Regions from separate parts of the Corynebacterium sanguinis genome, predicted to be linked through region 3. Evidence: predicted binding sites of a transcription regulator. Region 3 holds the regulator's gene; each other region holds the start of a gene.
What was found. Region 3 encodes LexA, which represses DNA repair genes until DNA is damaged. Its sites were predicted from a motif close to CGAACANNTGTTCG; they were not measured.
Positions count from the first base shown of each region.

Region 1 (6,555 bases), 1.1 Mb from region 3:
CACCGATGCAGCTGGCTAAGGCACTGTCCACCCTCGAGGGCATCGAGGCCCTGCGCCTTTTCCGCGCAGTGCTGGTCGGCGGCGCCGCGACCAACCCCACGTTGCTGCGTTCCGCCCGCGACCTGCGGGTTAACGTCGTGACCACCTACGGCTCCTCCGAAACCGCGGGCGGCTGCGTCTACGACGGCCGGCCGCTGCCCGGCGCGAAGGTCCGCATCGCTGGCGGCCGCATCCTGCTGGGTGGCCCGACGATTGCGCGCGGGTATCGCAACCTGCCCGGCCACGAGGCGTTCGCCGAGCCCGGCTGGTTCGCCACCTCGGACGCGGGCTTGCTTGTCGACGGCCTCCTCACCGTCTCCGGTCGCCTGGACAACGTCATCGACTCCGGCGGGTTGAAACTGCACCCCGAGGTGCTGGAGAACTTCATGCTTCGCATCCCCGGCGTGACCGCCGCGTGCGTGGTCGGGGTCGCTGACGAGCGCCTTGGCCAGCGCATCTGCGCCGCCTACACCGGCTCTGCCGAGCTGGCCTCGCTCATGGACGCGTTCGAGGAGCTACCCCGCTGGCAGGTGCCCAAGGAGGTCAAGGTGGTGCCCGCTTTGCCGCTGCTCGGCCCGGGTAAGGTCGACCGCGCGGCCGTCACTGAGCTCTTTTAAGCACCGCCTGGGCCGCCCACAGCCCGGCCATGCCGTGGACCCCGGCACCCGGCGCCGTCGACCCGCTGGCCAGAAACACCCCGCCTGCGACGTGGTGGGGGTGGCGAAACACCATCTGCCGCACGTTCATTTCCCCTCCGGCGATGTCCTCGATGTAGCCCGTGACGTGGGTGTCTTCAACGCAGTCGCGGAACCCGGGGGCGAAGCGCTTGATCTGGCGCGCGATGTGGCCCGTGGCGTCGCCAGTGTAACCGTGCGGGACGTGGGCGTAGGTCCACAGTGTGGTTCCGCGCGAGGGGTCGGCGACGTACTGCTGGCACACCATGACGAACGGCCGGTTCGGCATCAACCCGCGCGCGATCTGCTTCTCCGCGTGGGCGATCTCCGCGGCGGTGCCGCCGACGTGCACCGTTGCGGCCTGCCCGACGCGCGGGTCGCGCCACGGCACGGGGTTATTCAGCAGCCAATCGACCTTGAATACCCCCGGCCCCGGGTGCAGCGGGCGCGCCCCGAAGCGCTGCGCCTCGCGTGCTGTCATGTTGAGCACCACCGCATCGGCTTGCGGCAGCGTTTCCACCTCCACCCCGGTGCGGATTGTCACCCCAGCGTCGCGCGCCTGCACCGCCAGGGTCTCGGCCACGGTCTGGGCCCCGCCGCGCGCCACGGGCCACCCGTTGGCGTGCGCGAGTGCGCCGAAGAGCACCCCGAACGCGGCGGTCAGCGGGCGCGTTGGCGAGCTCATGGAGTGCACGGCGTTGCCCACGAGCAGCGCTTTCGCCTCCTCGGTGCGAAACAGCAGGTTGCCCAGCGCGGTCGCGGGCAGCGCGCCGCGCACGCCGAAGCGCGCCATCGCCACCGGGTGCGGCGGGACGCGCAGCATGGTGGGCCCGAGGATGTTCGCGAGATGCTTGTCGACGTCCCGCGCCACCGGAAGGTGCAGCGCGTCCCAGGCTTTCTGGTCGCGCCCGAGGGCGTCGATAAGCGCAGTGCTCCTGGCCAGCGGATGCGCGACCGGGCGCGGCGCGCGCACCCAGTCGGCGTCGAGTGTTTGCGCGCCGAACGGGAACGCGGCGGCCCCGAGATCGCTGACCGCGCCCGGGAAGAGCTGTGCGGAGCGGCATTTGCCGCCGATTGTGTCCTCGCGTTCGAGCACCTCGACGCTCCAGCCGGCGCGCGCGAGGTTCAGCGCGGCGGTCAGCCCGTTGATGCCGGCGCCGACGACGACGGCTTTAGGACTCATGCAGGAGCTTTTCGACGTCGTCACGCGTGTACGTTGCCTCGATCTGCTTGTCGTTGCCCCCGCCGCGGAGGTTCTTGTGCACCAGCGCGGTGCGCTGCGAACCCGGCACGATGGAAAACTCGCGTGGGTGAGGAAAAACCTGGCGCACTCTGTGGTCAGAGCGCAGTGCGCAGGCGTTGAGCCACACGTCGTCGGCGTTCGGGGCGCACTCGAGAAAATCGGTGCCCTGGTCGGCGACGTAGTCGACCATCGACGGCGGGTACACCACCCCGGACACCCCGGTAGCGAAGTGGCGGTGCGAGGGCGCTGTTGTAACGACCCGCTTCCAGCGCCGGTATATATCCAGCTCATCACCGTCGAAGGCAATCTCGTGCGCTCGGTACGCCACAACAAGGTGCGGGTCAGCGTCGGAGGCGTTGAGGAGTTTTTGGGCAAACCAGCGCGGATACATCATGTCGTCGTCGACCGTGATCACGCGCGTGTCGGTCCCAGCGAACTGGGCAAAAGTGCCAAAATACTTCGTGTGTGGACCAAAAGCACCGTCCGAGCAACGTACCTGAAGTCCCCGATCAACCAAACCCCGCAGTCCCTCGGGCCAGTCCGACTCAAAGTCGGCGCGATCCAGCCAGAGGAACACTGGAAGAAGCTGCGTGCCCATCAGGAGCGACGCAATCGAAGCCACAGAAGTCGCCATGCGATCGCCGTGAGTAGTCAAGGATATGACGGTGGAGCCTTCTTGAGGGAACGACAGCGGCGAAGCTTCAGCCGCGAGCTTTAGACGCGGCGCACGCACAAAAGCGCCAAGCGAAATTATCGCTTGGCGAGCTGCGTAGTCGATCCACATGACGGCCAACCTTAGTCGCATTCGGTGCCCGCGACGCTGTCGGCGGGCATGATAGAAGCCATGACCTCTGACTCCTATTCCGCTACCGCGCGGGACTTTTACGACGCCGCACGGCCCCATACCTGGGCAAATGCGTTCGCTCCCGTGATCGCCGGGACCGGCGCCGCCGCCTTTTTCGGTGGCGCGCACCTGGGCCGCGCCGTGTTGGCGCTGATCGTGTCGTGGGCCCTGATCGTAGGTGTTAACTACGCCAACGATTACTCCGACGGCATCCGCGGCACCGACGACGATCGCACCGGGCCGACCCGCCTGACCGCGTCCGGCCTGGCCGCGCCCGAGCAGGTGAAGGCCGCGGCCTTCATTGCGTTTTTTGTCGCTGCGGTGGCGGGGATCATCCTCGCAGTGATGTCGGCGTGGTGGCTAATTCTGGTAGGCGCAGTCTGTATCGCCGCCGCGTGGTTTTACACCGGCGGCAAAAATCCCTACGGCTACCAGGGCCTTGGCGAGCTCGCGGTGTTCATCTTCTTCGGTCTCGTCGCCGTTATGGGTACCGAGTTCACCCAATCCGGCCGTGTCAGCGTGGTCGGTTTCCTCTGCGCGGTGGCGGTGGGTTCCATCTCCGCGGCCGTGAATCTGGCGAACAACATCCGCGACATCCCTACGGACACCGTAGCCGGGAAGAACACGCTCGCGGTGCGGCTTGGCGACGCCAAAGCGCGCCGACTCTTCGCCGCGTTGACCATGGCGCCCTTTGTCATGACGTTCGTCCTCGCGATTTTCTCCCTGCCCACTCTCGCGGCCCTGCTCGCGTTGCCCCTCGCGCTGGCATCGGTGTTGAAGGTGTTGCGCGGCGCGCAGGGGCCGGCCCTGATTCCGGTGCTCGGGCTCAACGGCAAGGCGATGCTTGTGTGGACCGTGGCCACCGCCGTCGCGCTCGTCGTGGGCGGCGGCATGTGGTACGCGCCCATGTATTACCCCTTGGTTTAGTCGGCGAAGTCCCGTCCCCGCGGGTGGTTCTCCCTGTTTTCCGCGGCTGCCGGCACGAGGGGCCCGGTAAAGGGCGTGGCTTTCTCCGGAAGTCCTCCGCCGTGGGAGACGAATCTGCGCCCGCCACGGAAGCGGAACTCGATTGTTCGCCCGTTTGTGGTGATGTGTACGTATCCGTTGGTGACCCGCGAGTGGCAGGCGGAACAAAGTGGGATCAAATTTTCCAGGTTCGTCTCGCCCCCTTCGGCCCATTCTTCGATGTGGTGCACTTGGAGGAACCTCGCATGGTTGCACCCCGGCATCGCGCACTCGAACCCCCACACCGCGAGGAGTGCGCGGAACTGGGCGTTGTTGACGAAGCGCGATTTCCGGCCAAGATGAAGCGTTAAACCATTCTTATCCAGCATCTGCAGGCGCACGAATGCGTTGTTGACGTAGGCTTCCAGCACTTTTGATGGCGCCTCGACGTTGCCGGGAAGCCACGCGCGGCCGTTGGTGGTCATCATGATGTTCACGTGCGCACCCGGCGCGCGGAGCTCGCTCACGGGATTCGTCCTCACCATATGAATCATCGCGAGCAGTGAGGCGTACATGTCGTCCTTCGTCGGAGGGCCAACGCGTGAGTAATTGCCCGTGAAGTGCGCCGAGATGCTTCGCGGGTGATCCGACGTGCACTCGGAAGCCGGGTGCGCCTCCGACTGTCCTCGGCGGCGCTCGAGTTCGGTCTCGATCGCTTCCTCATCGTCTTCGTCGCCGAGGTCGTCGAGGCCGTAGTACGCGAGCTGCGCAATCTTCAATGCAGCCATGTACGCCGCCCCATCCGCCGCGTTGAGCCTGGCAGAGATGACCACGTCGCCGTTGTCGTCGATACGCACGTCGTGGTGATATCTGGGCGCTTCCAGTTGATCTTCCTGCTTATCGACGCCCGCAAGCGCGCGTTTCAGCTCCGCAAAGCAGAGCTTCTCGGCCAACATCACCAGCTCCGCCTCCGTTTCGGGGGTGAGGTATCGCAGGAGATACCTGACCGTCGAATAGCTCAAGCGGCCGGTGCGGAAAGAGGCGGTGAGCAGAGGGAAATACGCGAGCTTGCGCGCCACGCTGACGTATTCGAACGCCGTGGAGACTGCGATGCGAGTCTCGCGCGTGAGCCATCCAGCCGTGCTGGTTTCGCCGAATGATTCGCACAAGCCGAGCTCGTCGAACTCGCCCAGCGCGATTAGCATTTCCGCGCGCGACGTGATCGCCCACGACTGGTTGCTCTTGATTCGCTTGACGATCTCAGCTCGCCGCTGAGTGGTGTGTGGACCGCCCTGGTACGTAACCGACATTTTCTTACCCCCGTAATTGCGTTCGATCTATGCGGTTAGAGTAGCAGCGGTATGCAACACGGGATAGACGATTATCGAACATGTGTTCTCTCGTTTTCTGCAGCTGCAGAGTTATTTTGACATGCGATCCGTGCGGCACGCGACTCTGCCGTGGCAGAGTCCGAGTCCACTCTGCAGCTGCGGAGTCTTCCGGCCACCACCCAACTAGGCACCTACTCCGCCGTGGCAAAGTGGACCAACCCTCAAGCCGTACGGAACCCAACTCCGCCGGGGCAGACTCCCACCTCACTCTGCAGCTGCAGAGTCTTCCGGCCACCACCCCACGAGCTCCACCACTTTTCCGTGGCAGAGTGAACCGATCACGAACCTAAACCCCCCAATTCCTCCATCGCAGAGTCATTCGGTCCACGAGTGGTGCGGCATCCCACGCCACCACTGCAGCACCCCACCCCACCGATCCGGAAACAACTCCACAAAACACCCAGCCATCAAGCGCCCGCAGAGCGGCCCAGCTGGAGTAGCGTCCCATGAAAACTACTTCACTACGCAACTAAAAAGGTGCATGTCATGGCAGGAAAATTCGAGGTTTACGAGGACCGCTCCGGGAAGTTCCGCTTCCGCCTCAAGGCGGGCGACGGTGAGGTCGTCGCGACGGGCGAGGCTTACAACTCCAAGGCGACCGCGATCAAGGGAACTGCGGCAGTGCAGCAGGCGGCGGCGGATGCAGAGGTCAAGGACCTGACCGCCTAGGGATAAGCTGGTAAGAGTGCTCGACGTTCTTACCGGCTTTTCCATCATCTTCACCGTCATCGGTGTTGGTTTCGTGCTGGCTCAGCGCGGGGTCATTGGCCAGGGCGAGGCGCGGCTGCAGTTCAACCGGGTCGCGTTCTGGGCGACGACCCCTTCGCTGATTTTTTCTTCCGTCGCCACGTCGGACACGTCGGCATTCCTCTCGCCGGTCAACTTTGTGGTGTTCGGCGCAACGCTGGCCACGATGGCCATCTTCTGGGTAATTTCCACGGCCGCGTTTAAGCAGGATGTGCCGACGACGATGGCGGGGGCGGCGTCGTCAAGCTATTTCAACTCGGTGAACATGGGCCTGCCCATCGCGATTTACGTCATCGGGGATGCGACCTACGTCGTGCCGGCGCTGGTGATGCAGATGGCGGTGCTGTCGCCGTTTGTCATCGCCGGGCTCAACGCGGGGGGCGGGCGGCACGTACGCGATTCGATCGTCGCGGGCCTGACAGCCCCGATGGTGCTCGCCGCGATCGCCGGTTTCGTCGTCTCCGCGACGGATCTGACCATCCCCGAGCCGATCATGGCGCCGATCAAGATCCTCGGCGGCGCGTCCATCCCGCTGATCCTGATGAGCTTCGGCGCCTCGCTCAAGGGAACCCGAGTCCTGACCCATGGGCCAGATCGCTTGCCGACGCTCACCGCAACCGCCCTGAAACTCGCGGTCATGCCGATAGTCGCCTGGGCAATCGCCACCGCAGC
Region 1 is NZ_CP038157.1:539,231-545,785, forward strand. Features, by position in the region: gene menE (o-succinylbenzoate--CoA ligase) at 1-656, shown strand, start outside; gene E3227_RS02665 (phytoene desaturase family protein) at 640-1,896, opposite strand; gene E3227_RS02670 (glycosyltransferase) at 1,886-2,590, opposite strand; gene E3227_RS02675 (1,4-dihydroxy-2-naphthoate polyprenyltransferase) at 2,801-3,727, shown strand; gene E3227_RS02680 (HNH endonuclease signature motif containing protein) at 3,724-5,055, opposite strand; gene E3227_RS02685 (YegP family protein) at 5,623-5,805, shown strand; gene E3227_RS02690 (AEC family transporter) at 5,822-6,555, shown strand, end outside.
Region 1: a site for LexA is predicted at 5,131-5,144, ahead of E3227_RS02680 (HNH endonuclease signature motif containing protein). Genes of this name have one in related genera too.

Region 2 (6,555 bases), 210 kb from region 3:
CGGGGTCGACGTTGCGCACGAGCACCTCGTAGTCGGACTCCGCGAGCAGCTTGTCCAGGATATCCTTCGAGCTCACGCGGGACTGCGCCTCGTCCTTCGCGTCCGCTGGGTCCTTAGCGTGCGCCCCCTCGATCATCCGGGGGATTTCGTTGGCCATGGTGCGCAGGACGTCCTCAACGCGGGCGTCGACTTGGGCCTGGATCGCCTCAGACGACAAGCCGTCGCGACGCATCTGCAGCTCCTGCTGCTCGCGCAGCTCCTTGCGCAGCATGACCGGGGAGACCGTCAGCGAGCGCGCCTGCATGGTGTAGGCGAGCTGGTTGCCCGAGCGGTCGATGATCTCGCCGCGGCGGGCCGGGTCGTCGTAGATGCGTTCGCGCTGTGCCTGGGCCTGCACCTGCAGGTTCGGCCCCCACACGACCTGCACCCACGCCAAGCGGCCGACGAGCAGCACAGCGGCGATAACGAATGCGGCCGCGATAAAGCTCGCGCGCTTGCGCGTGATCAGCTTCTGCGGCGCCACAGACTGGGGACCGGGCGCGCGAGGGCTCGGCTGCGGGCGGAGGTTGTCGACGCGGGTGCTCTCACCGCGATCCTCCGGCCGGCGGCGTGCGCTCGGGGTATTCACAGCGCTAAAGTCACCTGCCTCGTCGTTGTTTCAAATCGCACTTCATCTTGCCCGCCGCGCGGCTTTGTGTCCGTGACCGCCACGCCCGTTAGTTTCCGGCACTCACGCGCGGGGCGTACGGCGCGAGGTTGCTTGCCGGCGGGGCAGCCTCCGGCGCCGGCGGGGTGTTTTGGCCCAGGACGTTTCCGCCGGGCACCGAGGTCAGGCTGTCGCCGACGCGGGCCGTGGCGTCCCGGTCGCTCGTCGCCCGGTCTTCGGTGCCGCGCTGGCCGTCGGCGGAGGTCACGTCGGTCATCTTCTGCGTCGCATCAGGGTTGAACGGGCGGGTCTCCTCGACTGCGCCGTCGGCACCCACGGACAGGATTCCGGGCGCGTGCGAGACGACCATCCCGGCATCAGCTGCCTTGCGCGCGATCTCGGCCGAGGACTTGACGTTTTCCGCGTCGCGGTTGAGGGTCTCGACCTCGTTGCTCAGCGCGCGCTCGCGAGCCTGCAGCTCCTGGATGGTAAAAGACTGCGAGGTGGACACGCCCGAGAGGAACATCGCGATGAGCACCCCGAGGATGAGCAACGGCACCGCGATTACGGACATCGTGGAGAAGGTGCGCTTGACCTCTTTGACTTCGCCGACCCTGCGGCCGCGAACGGACACGACCTGCTTGGAGCCGAGCCGGCCAACACCCTGGGTGTTGCGCGGGTGCAGCGCGTGCGGCGCGTATCGACGCACCGGCTGCGGCGTCGCCGTCGTCCGCGACGTCGTCGTGCGCGGGCGGCGCACTGCCGGCCGCTCGAGGGTGGCTGTGCCCGAGCGGGCGGACGCGGTGAGGTCTCGGCTTGCTCCCATGGCGTTGTGGCCTTTCGTCTGGGTCATCATGGTCATCTACGGGTTGTCAGTGCGAAGCTTTTCGATGCCCCGGACACGCACCGGCGCGGCCCGGGAGTTCTGTTCGATCTCTGCCTCGGATGCTTTTTCCGCGCCTTGGGTAATCGAGCGGAATTTCGCGGCGGTGCCGGGCAGGTCCATCGGCAGACCGGTTGGCGTTGTGGAGGTGGCCAGGGAGGTCAGGGCGGTTTTGACGATCTTGTCCTCGAGCGACTGGTAGCTCATGAACACCACGCGCCCGCCCGGACCGAGCAGGTCAGTGATCACCGGGATCACCGCTCGCAGCGCGTCGAGCTCCCCGTTGACCTCGATGCGTAGCGCCTGGAACGTGCGCTTCGCCGGGTGCCCGCCGGTGCGCCGGGTGGCGGCCGGAATGGCCTGGTAGAGAAGCTCTACGAGGCGGCCGCTGCGCTCGAACGGGGCCTTCTCGCGCTCTTTCAAGATGTGGGAGGCTATCTTTCCCGCGAAGCGCTCGTCACCGTAGGTCTTCAAGATGCGCGCGAGCTCGCCGTGGCTGTACGTATTCAGCACATCCGCCGCGGTGAGCGTCGTCGTTGGGTCCATCCGCATGTCCAGCGGCGCGTCGACCTTGTACGCAAAACCGCGCTCCTCCTGGTCGAGCTGCATGGAGGACACGCCGAGGTCGAACAGGGCGCCCGCCACCCCGTGCGTGCGCGCAGCGTCGAAAATGGTGCCCTCGCGGTCGCGGATTGCGTTGCCGATGTCGTCGAAACGCGCCTGCACGCCCACGAAGCGATCGCCGAATGGGGCCAGCCGCTCAGACGCGTCGCGCAGGGCCGCGGGGTCGCGGTCAACGCCAATTACCGACGCCTCGGGGAAGCGCCGCAGGAAATGCTCTGTGTGGCCGCCCGCGCCGAGTGTCGCGTCGACGATGACCGCGCCCGCACCGAACTCCTCGACAGCCGGGGCGAGTAAGTCCGCCATGCGGTCTCGCATGACGGGAACATGGCCGTGGTTGGGATCCACTCGAAAGTCCATATCCGCGATGTGAGCAGCGTTGTCTTTGTGTGCCACTGGATCCACCCCCTTGGTTTGGCTGGCCGTCGTGCGCGCGGTTGTCGCGCGGTGTGTCGTGCTGTGTCTCGGTCGGGGAACGTATAGGGCCCTGCCCGGGCGGCTGTTCTGGTGTCGGGGAAGTACACCAGAACGCTCCACGCCACGGACAGAGTCCGTACACGCTCTCCGCTTGGAAGTCGGTGCCTGCCTGCGGGGTAGTCAGTCCTACAGGAGACCGGAGAGAATGTCGTCGTCATCGGCCGCCGCGAAGGCAGCCTCGGTTTCGTGCTGGTAGTTAGCCCAGGACTCGGCGTCCCAGATTTCGAGAAAATCGACCGAACCGATGACTACGCACTCCTTGGAAAGGTGCGCGTACTCGCGGTGCGCCGGCGACAGCGTGATGCGACCTGAACCGTCGAGCGTTTGCTCATCCGCGCTGGCAGCCAGGTTGCGGATAAATGCGCGCGCTTTCGGGTTCGTGCGTGAAGCTGCAGCTGCCTTGCGGGCGCGTGCTGCGAACTCCTCGCGGGGGTAGACCGCCAGAGAGTGGTCTTGCCCCTTGGTCACCATCAACCCGTCCGCCAGGTCCTCGCGGAACTTGGCGGGCAGCGTCAGGCGTCCCTTGTCGTCGAGCTTGGGAGTGTAGGTTCCCAGAAACATCCGAAAGCCCACCTTCCTTCACTCTGTGACTACGGCTGTTCAATTTTTCGAGCGGCGATTCGCAGTTGCACGTAGTCAAGATGCCACCACGGCCCTCCGCTGAGCCCCACTCTATCCCACTTTCCCCCACAAACGCCACACTCAGGGGCGAGTTGTCGCGAAACTTTAGGGAAAGCGCAGGTTAAAGGGAGAAAATTAGGTGGCGTAGTGGCCCGGAAGAAAGCGTGAAAGGGCCCAGAATAGCATTCACATGAGCAACTTTGGAGCTCTCTCACACTCCTGAGAACCACCTTCCCCACGCGTTTAGGCGGCTCATCACGGTGAATATCGAATCGTAGACAGCTAGTGGGAGAAAGTGGGAGGACAAGGTGGGGCACTGTGGGGACGACAAAGCCCGCCCCACGCTTGTGCGCGGGGCGGGCTTTGTGCCTGCCGGTTAATTACTGGCCTTCAAAACGGCGCTTGAAGTTCTCTTCCATCTTTGAGGTGCGCGCGGGGCGCTGTGCGGCGACGGCGCGAACCGGCACCGAAGACCCGCCCGACGGGGAGGTCAGGGCCATGACACCGCCGGCGAGCATGATGGCAAACCCAACGACGCTGATAGCGACTAACCACACGCTGACGGTGGCGAGGGCAACGCCACCGATGAGCAGGACCAGGCCAGTTACCATCAGCGCAGCGCTGCGCATGGTGAGTCGGCCGCCGCCCGGCTGGCCGGCGAAACCGGAACCCTGGGGCACCCTGTTGCCGAACTTAGGGTCCTCGGCGAGAAGCGATTGCTCGATCTCGCGAAGGGTGCGCTGTTCCTGCTCAGAAAGGGACACTGTCTACTCTCCAGCTCTACCGTTGGATGATTGTGGTTGGCTTACATCTACTACAACGGTAAGTGTATCCAGATTGTTCCTGCCCGAGGTGGGCTTTGCTCAACCCGGCTTGCCGTGCCCCTCCCCTTTACGCCACCAGCGGCGCCTTTGTGGCGCCGGGGATGGACTCCTCTAGAAACTCCTCCACCAGCGCAATGAGGCGCTGAACCACGCGAGGGTCGGGGTGTGGCTCGATACCGGTGATGACCCGACTGCGCTGGACGGAGAACGCGGTGAACGTCTCGGCCCACTCCTTGCCGCGCTCCGACGTCAGCCGGAGTTTGTCCCAGGCGCTTGCCGGTAGCCTTTTGCGCTTGCGTATGACTGGCGAGCCGGCGTTGACTGCCCCCGCCACCCTCAAGGCGGCACGGTACGCGTTTTCCATCGCCACATCGAGGGCGCCAGCTGCGTAGTCTGCCTGCGCCTGGGCGAGAAGCACATAGGCAGAGCGGAAGAATCGCTCACGCCTGGTTCCGTGCGCGGCAGATCCATAGGCGGCCTTGGTGGTGGCGGAGACGATGCTTGACATTTCTTACCTTCCGAGTGCGGGTCGTTTGATTACCTTGATTGCCATCACTCTAAAACGCACGTTCGACATCCCCCGCTCCTTTATAGTACATTTGTTCTAATTACGTAAATGTCTGCTGAACACTGCCATTTCCAGCACGCCGCGTGGTTCGATAGAAGGGTGACTGTGACATATCGTCGCCTCAGCGGCCCCGAGTTCGCGATCCTCGCCCCCGACCTCGTTGACATTTACATCACGGCGATGGGCTACGACCCCGCGATTCGCTCTGGGCGCATCGCGGTCTGGCAACGCGAGATCATCTGGCCCGGCTTCACTGCGGTCGCCGCCATCGAACGCACCGCGTCCAACACCTCCGGCGGCACGGTCGACGAACGGGTCGTCGGCATCGCCTATGGGTTTATCGGGAACCGCGAACGGTGGTGGGACCAACAACTCATGCGGGGCCTGCGCGAAAGCGGCGGGCTGAGCGCGCAGCACTCCGCGATGCTGCGCGACTACTTCGAGGTCGCCGAGATCCACGTCCACCCCTCCCGCCAAGGCGCGGGAATCGGGCGGGCCCTGTTGTCCCAGTTGTTGTGGAACGCCCCGGCGCGCTGGGCGTTGTTGTCCACACCCGAGGTGCCGAACGAATCCAATCACGCGTTCGGCCTATATCGTTCGATGGGCTTTCACGACATCCTGCGCGACTTTTACTACGCGGGCGACGATCGCCCCTTCGCAATTCTTGGCCGCACCCTTCCCCTGCCCGCCGGCGGGTAGTGTTAAAGCGAAATATCATCGCGGATTTATAAGGAGAGCGCAGTGGTGAGTGTGCCGAGCGAATTGGCCATCGACAAAGTAAGCCCGGCCGATTTCCCCTCCGCTGTAAAGGACGCTCTCGAGGAATTCCTCGACGAGCGCTACGCCGAGGTGGAGAAGATCGGCCCCCCGGTCACCCGCTCCGTTCAGCACCTGCGCGACTTCATCCTCGGCGGCGGCAAGCGGATCCGCCCCCTGTACGCCTGGACCGGCTTCTTCGGCGCGCGCGCCGCAGGCGGGGTTGGCTCCGAGGACCCGGAGGCTGTCCTGCGCGCCGTGAGCTCGCTCGAACTGATCCAGGCGTGCGCGCTGATTCACGACGACATCATCGACGCCTCCGATACCCGGCGCGGCAACCCCACAGTGCACCGCGCCGTGGAGGCCCGCCACAGTAAAGACGACCTGTTCGGCGACTCGGCGGACTACGGGCGCAACGAGGCCATCCTCATCGGCGACTTCGCACTGATCTGGGCGGAAGACATGTGGCGTTACTCGGGCCTCAGCGAGGCCGCGCTGACCCGCGCCGCCGAGCCGTGGCGCGGCATGCGCACCGAAGTCATCGGCGGCCAGCTGCTCGACATCGCGCTCGAGGCCGCCGTCAACGAGTCTGTCGAGATGGCCAACAACGTCAACCGCTACAAAACGGCCGCCTACACCATCGAGCGCCCGCTGCACCTCGGTGCCGCGATCGCCGGCGCGCCAGCGGACACGATAGAGGCGTTCCGCGGCTACGGCCGCGACATCGGGATCGCCTTCCAGCTTCGCGACGACCTACTCGGCGTCTTCGGCGACGAAGCCGTCACCGGCAAGCCGGCTGGCGACGACCTGCGCGAGGGCAAGCGGACGGTCCTGCTCGCCGCGGCGCTGAATCGTCTCGACGCCACCGACCCCGTCTCCGCCGCCCGCCTGCGCGATCGCGTGGGCCGCACGAGCGATCGCGACGAGCTCGCGGAGCTCGCGGCGATTGTGGAGTCCAGCGGAGCGATCGCGGACGTCGAAAAGCAAATTGCGGACTTAACTGAGTCCGGGCTTGCCCACTTGAGCAGGGCGGGTATTGATGGCGAGGTTGCGAACACGCTGCGTGATCTGGCGATTCGGGCGACGGAGCGCCGTGCCTAGATCGGTATGGCTCGGCCTCGCCGCGGGGATTGTTATCGCCCTCGGCAGCTACGGCGCT
Region 2 is NZ_CP038157.1:1,545,548-1,552,102, reverse strand. Features, by position in the region: gene E3227_RS07550 (peptidoglycan D,D-transpeptidase FtsI family protein) at 1-628, opposite strand, end outside; gene ftsL (cell division protein FtsL) at 717-1,508, opposite strand; gene rsmH (16S rRNA (cytosine(1402)-N(4))-methyltransferase RsmH) at 1,509-2,510, opposite strand; gene mraZ (division/cell wall cluster transcriptional repressor MraZ) at 2,754-3,188, opposite strand; gene E3227_RS07530 (DUF3040 domain-containing protein) at 3,629-4,012, opposite strand; gene E3227_RS07525 (SAV_6107 family HEPN domain-containing protein) at 4,140-4,580, opposite strand; gene E3227_RS07520 (GNAT family N-acetyltransferase) at 4,740-5,339, shown strand; gene E3227_RS07515 (polyprenyl synthetase family protein) at 5,385-6,497, shown strand; gene E3227_RS07510 (alpha-(1->6)-mannopyranosyltransferase A) at 6,490-6,555, shown strand, end outside.
Region 2: a site for LexA is predicted at 4,632-4,645, ahead of E3227_RS07525 (SAV_6107 family HEPN domain-containing protein). Genes of this name have one in related genera too.

Region 3 (6,555 bases):
GAGACGGCCAGCGCACCCAAGTGGACTGCCCACACGCTTGGCGAGGTCCCCGAGACCGTCACCACCACGATCGACGGCAACCAGGTCGACGCCTACCCTGCGCTGGAGGCAACGGCCAACGGCGTCAAGGTCACGGTTCACCCGACGAAGGCGGCCGCCGACGCGTCCATGCTCACGGCGACGCTGACGCTTCTGCTGCGCGAGATCAACGTCAACGTCTCCCAGATGACCAAGGGGCTGCCGCTGCGCCAGAAGGTTGCGATAGACAACTACCCGCACGGTGGTGCGGCGGGGCTTGTCGACGACGCCCGCGTCGCCACGCTGCGCGACCTGATGGTCGCCGCCGGTGGCCCGGTCCGCTCCCCGGAGGAGTTCGACGCGCTGGTGCGTGAAATCAAGCCGAAGGTCAGCGCCGAGGTGCGGCAGAAGGTGGTTGCGCTCGCGCCCGTGCTTGTGGAGTACTCCGCGATCTCGCAGGAGCTGGAGAAGTGGACCGGCCCGGCGATCGACGACATGCGCGGGCAGCTCGCATTCTTCCTCCCCGCCCACGCGATCACCGTCCACGGGATGGCGTACCTTCGGCACGTCCCGCGCTACATCGACGCGATGCGGATTCGCTTGGAGGACATGGCGATAGACCCCGACCGCGACGCTGACCGCCAGGACGTTGTCGCGGCAACCCACGCCTACCTCAAGGCGAAGCTGCGCACGCTGCCCGCCGGGCGGGAGAAGACGAAGGACGTCAAGGACATTCTGTGGCGCATCCAGGAGCTGCGGGTGAGCTTGTTTGCCCAGCGCCTGGGCACCCCGAAGCCGGTTAGCCAGCGTCGCATCGAAAAGCTTATCGACGCCGTCCGCTAGCGCCCGGGGTGGGTAATCCGAGCAGCCGGAGACATACACAAGCATATTTTCCTGAGAGGCGATGCAATCTGCGGAAACGCGATGATGCGGTGTTCTATCAGTCGATCTGCGGACACGGCGAACACCCGACATCCCCCGGTGCGAGACCTCTAGAAGTCCTCGCGGTCACGGCGGCGCATCAGGCGGATTTCGGATTCGAAGTCGTCGGCGGATTCGAAGGACTTGTACACGGAAGCGAAGCGCAGGTATGCGACCTCGTCGAGGGCGCGCAGTGGCTCGAGCACCGCGAGGCCGACGTCGTTGGCGTCGACCTGGGAGCTGCCGTGGCTGCGCACGGTCTCCTCTACTTGTTGGGCGAGTCGCTTGAGAGCGTCGTCGGACACGTCACGGCCCTGGCACGCGCGCCGCACGCCGCTGATCAACTTGTCGCGGTCAAAGGGCTCGCTGACGCCGTTGCGCTTGACCACCATGAGGATGGCCTTTTCCACGGTGGTGAAGCGCCCTGCGCAGTCCGAGCACTCTCGGCGGCGGCGAATTGCAGATCCGCCGTCGATCACGCGGGAGTCAAGCACCCTGGACTGTTCGTGGTGGCAAAACGGGCAGTGCATGCGCTCGATTCTACCGCGCGCGTCCTCCCCCGCCGCGGCCACTGCAGCGCGGGATCTAGCGCACGGATGCTGCGGTGACCCCCGAGGTCGCGTCTGCAACCTGATCCGAAGAATCGCCGGCGAAGGCACCGCCCGCCGCAGACCCGAGAATCAGGGCAAGACCGAGGGCCGCACCCATGAGCAGGCTAGCCCGATTTTCGTGGCGAGTTTCGAACATGTCGGAATTTTGCGCACCTGCGCGAACAGCGCCGGCGTTCACGCGGTCAGAGTTTCGATGCACCGGGCTAAGCGTTCGAACATGGCGCGCGCCCCTCGAGATACTTTCCGCCTCGGGGAGATCCCACACCGCGGCGGGAAGCGTCGGCGCGGTAGCGGAATTGGACGAAGTATGTGCAGCGTGAGGGCGGTCGATTTGAATGGTCATGGTGTTCTCCTTTGTTGTCTGACTTCAGTGTAATTTCAAGCCGGACATCATCGAACATTTAACCCGCTCGTATGTTCGAGTACGTCTATATGTTCGATTTATAGCACGGGGGTCCGACTTTGTCCACACCATGGCCTAAAATGTCGAACAAATTTGCCACTTCTGGTACTTTTGCAAGCAGGCCACGTTTTTCGCCGACCCACACGAACTCTCAGGAGCAGCCATGCCACGCAAGAAGGACGACCCGAACAACCTCGACATGAGCGTTCTGTCTGATCGCCAACGTCGCATTCTCGAAGTAATCCAGGACGCCGTTGTTCTACGCGGTTACCCGCCAAGCATCCGCGAGATCGGCGATGCCGCCGGCCTGCAATCCACCTCTTCTGTCGCCTACCAGCTCAAAGAGCTGGAGAAGAAGGGCTTTTTGCGCCGCGACCCGAACAAGCCGCGCGCCGTGGACCTGCGCCACCTCCCCGACTCGCAGAAGAATTCGCGCAAGGCCAAGCCGAAGGCCGCCCCGACCCCCGAGGACGCGTCCGCGCCCCGCTACATCCCAGTCGTTGGACAGATCGCCGCTGGCTCCCCGATTCTCGCCGAGGAGAACGTGGACAACTACTTCCCGCTTCCCCAGGAGCTGCTCGGCGACGGCGAGCTCTACATGCTCCGCGTCGTCGGCGAGTCCATGCGTGACGCCGGCATTCTCGACGGCGACTGGGTCGTGGTGCGCTCCCAGCCCGTGGCGGAGGAAGGCGAGTTCGTCGCAGCGCTTCTCGACGGCGAAGCGACCGTGAAGGAGTTCCACAAGGACGCCACCGGCGTCTGGCTCCTCCCCCACAATGACGCGTTCTCCCCGATCAAGGGCGACGAGGCGGAAATCATGGGGCGTGTCGTGTCCGTTTTCCGCACCCTCTAACGCGCGTCTGCGCCCGACTGCTACCCCCACTTGAGGGCTTTCGGGCGCAATCCCACTTAAGCGGGCAGCCTTCTTTTGCAACAATGGCGTGCGTCACTTGTTCACCGCACATCCAACCTGAGGATTGTCCGCCCATGTACGCAGAGGAACGCAGACGACAGATCGCGTCGTTGACCGCCATTGAGGGCCGCGTCAACGTCACCGAGCTGGCAGACAAGTTTGACGTTACTGCGGAAACAATCCGGCGCGACCTAGCCGTCCTCAACCGTGAGGGCCTGATCCACCGCGTTCACGGGGGCGCGGTCGCCAGCCAGACGTTTTCCACCACCGAGTTCTCACTCGACGCGCGCTCGCGGTCGGCATCGACCGCGAAATCCGCCATCGCCCGCAATGCACTGCAGTACTTGCCGGAGCAATCCGAGGGCGGGATCTTCCTCGACTCGGGGACGTCGATTAGCGCCTTTTCCACCCTGCTGGCCTCGGACCCGCGCGCGGCGTCCTGGCCGATTGTGACCAACTCGCTGCCCATCGCGCTCGAGTTGTCCACCGCGGGCCTGCCGCACGTGCAGTTGCTCGGCGGCTCGGTTCGCGCGATTACGCAGGCTGTCGTCGGCGCGATGGCGCTGCGCTCGCTCGCCCTGATGCGCGCCGACGTCGCCTTCATCGGCACCAACGCGCTCAGCGTCGACCACGGACTGTCCACGGCCGATGCCCAGGAGGCCGCGATTAAGACGGCGATGGTCACCAACGCCCGCACCGTTGTTGTGCTGTGCGATTCGACCAAGCTCGGCAACGACTACCTGGTCAGCTTCGCCTCGCTGGACGAGATCGACGTCCTCATCACCGATTCCGGCGCACCGGAGTCGATCGTCAGCGAGCTGTCACAGCACGGCATTGAGGTAGTCCTCGCCGAGGCGTAGCGTCCGTCACAGCCGCCGCGCCCGCATTGACCGTTCGGGTACGCCCGGACATACTTGGAAGTTAAAACTGGGAGGAGCCCGCAGAAGTGATCATCACATTCACGCCCAACCCAAGTATCGATGCCACTCTCGAGCTCGACTCCCTCGAACGCGGCGGCGTCAACCGCACCATCACCGCGCATAGAGAAGCCGGCGGCAAGGGAATCAACGTCTCCCACGCCTGCACCAACGCGGGCCGCGACACCCTCGCCATCGCCCCCTGCGGGCCGAGCGACCCGTTCACCCTCATTTGCCGCAACGCTGGCATCCCGCTGAAGGGCATCCCGATTTCCGGCGCGATCCGCACGAACACCACGCTCACCGAGCGCGACGGCTCCACCACCAAGGTCAACGAAACGGGCCCGCTTTTGCGTGACGACGACGTCACCCGCATCACTGACGTCCTCATCTCCACCGTCGCCGAAACCCGCGCCGACGCCGTCGTCATGGCCGGCTCCCTGCCCCCGGGCGCGCCGCCGTCGTGGTACGCCACGCTCGCCCAGGCCGTGCGCATGGCCTGCCCGGGCGCCGTTGTCGCCATCGACACCTCCGACGCGCCGCTGGCGGAGCTCGGGAAGAATCTGGCAGACGCCAAACCGGATGTGATCAAACCCAACGCGTTCGAGCTCGCCCAGCTCACCGGCGCCGACGGTGACGCCTTGGAGCGCCAGGCCGCGTCGGGCGACTACCGCAGCATCGTCGTCCACGCTCGCAAGCTGATCAGCGACGGCGTGAAAGAGGTGCTGGTCACCCTCGGCTCGGCCGGGGCGTGCCTGGTCACGGCCACGGGCGCGTGGGCGGCCACCGCTCCCCCGATGACGACCCGCTCGACGGTTGGCGCGGGCGATAGTGCGCTGGCCGGCTACATCATGGCCCGCGTCGAGGGCGCCGACCCCTGCGAGTGCCTGCGCCGGGGCGTGGCCTACGGCTCGGCCGCGGCCGCGAAACCGGGCACCGGCATCCCCTCTCCCGACGAGGTGGACACGGTCAATACCCACGTGGTTGCACTTGAGACGGAGCCGAGGTAGCCGGTGGATAGTCCGGACCTCATCAGGCTCGAGCTCGTCGCCCTCGACGTCGACGCCGGCGGGCACCCCCGCGAGGTCATCGCGCACCTCGCGGGCCTGGTCGAATCCGCCGGCCGCACCAACGACTCCGCGCAGCTCATCGCCGACGTCACCGCGCGCGAAGGTAAGGCCCCGACGGGCGTGGCGGGGCGCATCGCCATCCCGCACGCCCGCTCGTCCGCCGTGAGCGTGCCCACGCTCGCCTTCGCGCGGCTTCGCCACCCGGTCGACTTCTCCGGCCCCGACGGCCCCGCCGACCTCGTGTTCCTCATCGCCGCCCCCGCGGACGGTAGCAAGGCGCACCTGTCAATCCTGTCGACGCTCGCCCGGGCGCTGGTGCGTGAGCAGTTCGTCGAGAAGCTGCGCGCGGCCACTGACCCGCAGGCCGCTGTCGAGGCCATTGCCGCGCAGCTCAACCACAAGAAGAAGCGCCGACGCATCGCGGTTGTCACGGCGTGCCCCACCGGTGTGGCGCACACGTACATGGCCGCTGACGCGCTCACCCGCGCCGCCGCATCGCGTGACGACGTCGAGCTGCGCGTCGAGGCCCAGGGCGCCACCGGCACCCAACCGCTCGACCCCGACTTCATACGCGGCGCCGACGCCGTGATCCTCGCCCACGACGTCGCGGTACGCGGCGCCGAGCGATTCGAGGGCAAGCCGCTCGTCGACGTGCCCGTGCGCCGCGCAATCAACGAGCCCGCGCAGCTTATCGACGCCGCCCTCAACGCCACCGAAACCTCCACCGAGCCCAGCACACCCGCGCGCATCTACCGCGCCGTGATGACAGGGGTTTCCTTCATGGTGCCCTTCCTCGCCGCCAGCGGGCTCCTGCTCGCGCTGGGCACGCTGATCGGCGGCACGGACGTCTGGGCCGAGGTCGCCCGCGGCTTCTCCCTCGCTGACCCGCACGGGGGTCTCGATCGCTCCGGCTGGCTGCCCTACCTCGCGGCGGTGCTAATAGTCACCGGGCAAGCAGGAATAAACCTGGCCGTATCCGCCCTTTCCGGCTACATCGGATTCGCGCTCGCCGGCCGCGCGGGCATCGCGCCTGGGTTCATCGGCGGCGCGGTCTCGGTCATGCTCGGCGCGGGTTCTCTCGGCGCGGTGGTCACCGGCATCGTCGCGGGCGGGGTCGCGCTGTGGATCCGCGGGATCAACGCGCGTGCCCTGGAGTCGTTGAAAACCACTGTGGTCAGCCCGCTGGTGGCAACGCTCGCGGTGCTATTCCTGATGGTCGGCGTTATCGGCCGCCCGCTCGCCGCCCTCTCGGCGGCGGTTCAGGGCTGGCTCGGCGAGATGGGAAGCACCTCGGCGATCCTGCTCGGGGTGGTCGTCGGCGCGATGATGTGTGTCGACCTTGGCGGGCCGGTGAACAAGGTCGCTTACGCCTTCGGGGCGGCGGGGCTGACCGCGGGCACCCAGGCCAGCTACGTCATCATGGCCGCGGTCATGGTCTCCGGGATGGTGCCGCCGCTGGCCCTGTCGCTGGCGACGCTGCTGCGCGCCAGCGCGTTTACCCCGGCGGAGCGCGCCGCCGGGCGAACCATCTGGCTGCCCGGCCTGGCGTTTGTCACCGAGGGCGCCATCCCGTTTGCGGCCGCCGATCCCGCGCGCGTCATCACACCACTAATGCTCGGCGGGGCAACCGCGGGAGCGGTGTCCATGGCGCTTGGCACGGGGGTGAGCGCGCCGCACGGCGGGATCTTCGTCATCTTTGCTT
Region 3 is NZ_CP038157.1:1,753,063-1,759,617, reverse strand. Features, by position in the region: gene hrpA (ATP-dependent RNA helicase HrpA) at 1-861, shown strand, start outside; gene nrdR (transcriptional regulator NrdR) at 1,011-1,469, opposite strand; gene E3227_RS11475 (hypothetical protein) at 1,525-1,686, opposite strand; gene lexA (transcriptional repressor LexA) at 2,117-2,806, shown strand; gene E3227_RS08480 (DeoR/GlpR family DNA-binding transcription regulator) at 2,941-3,726, shown strand; gene E3227_RS08475 (1-phosphofructokinase family hexose kinase) at 3,813-4,793, shown strand; gene E3227_RS08470 (PTS fructose transporter subunit IIABC) at 4,797-6,555, shown strand, end outside.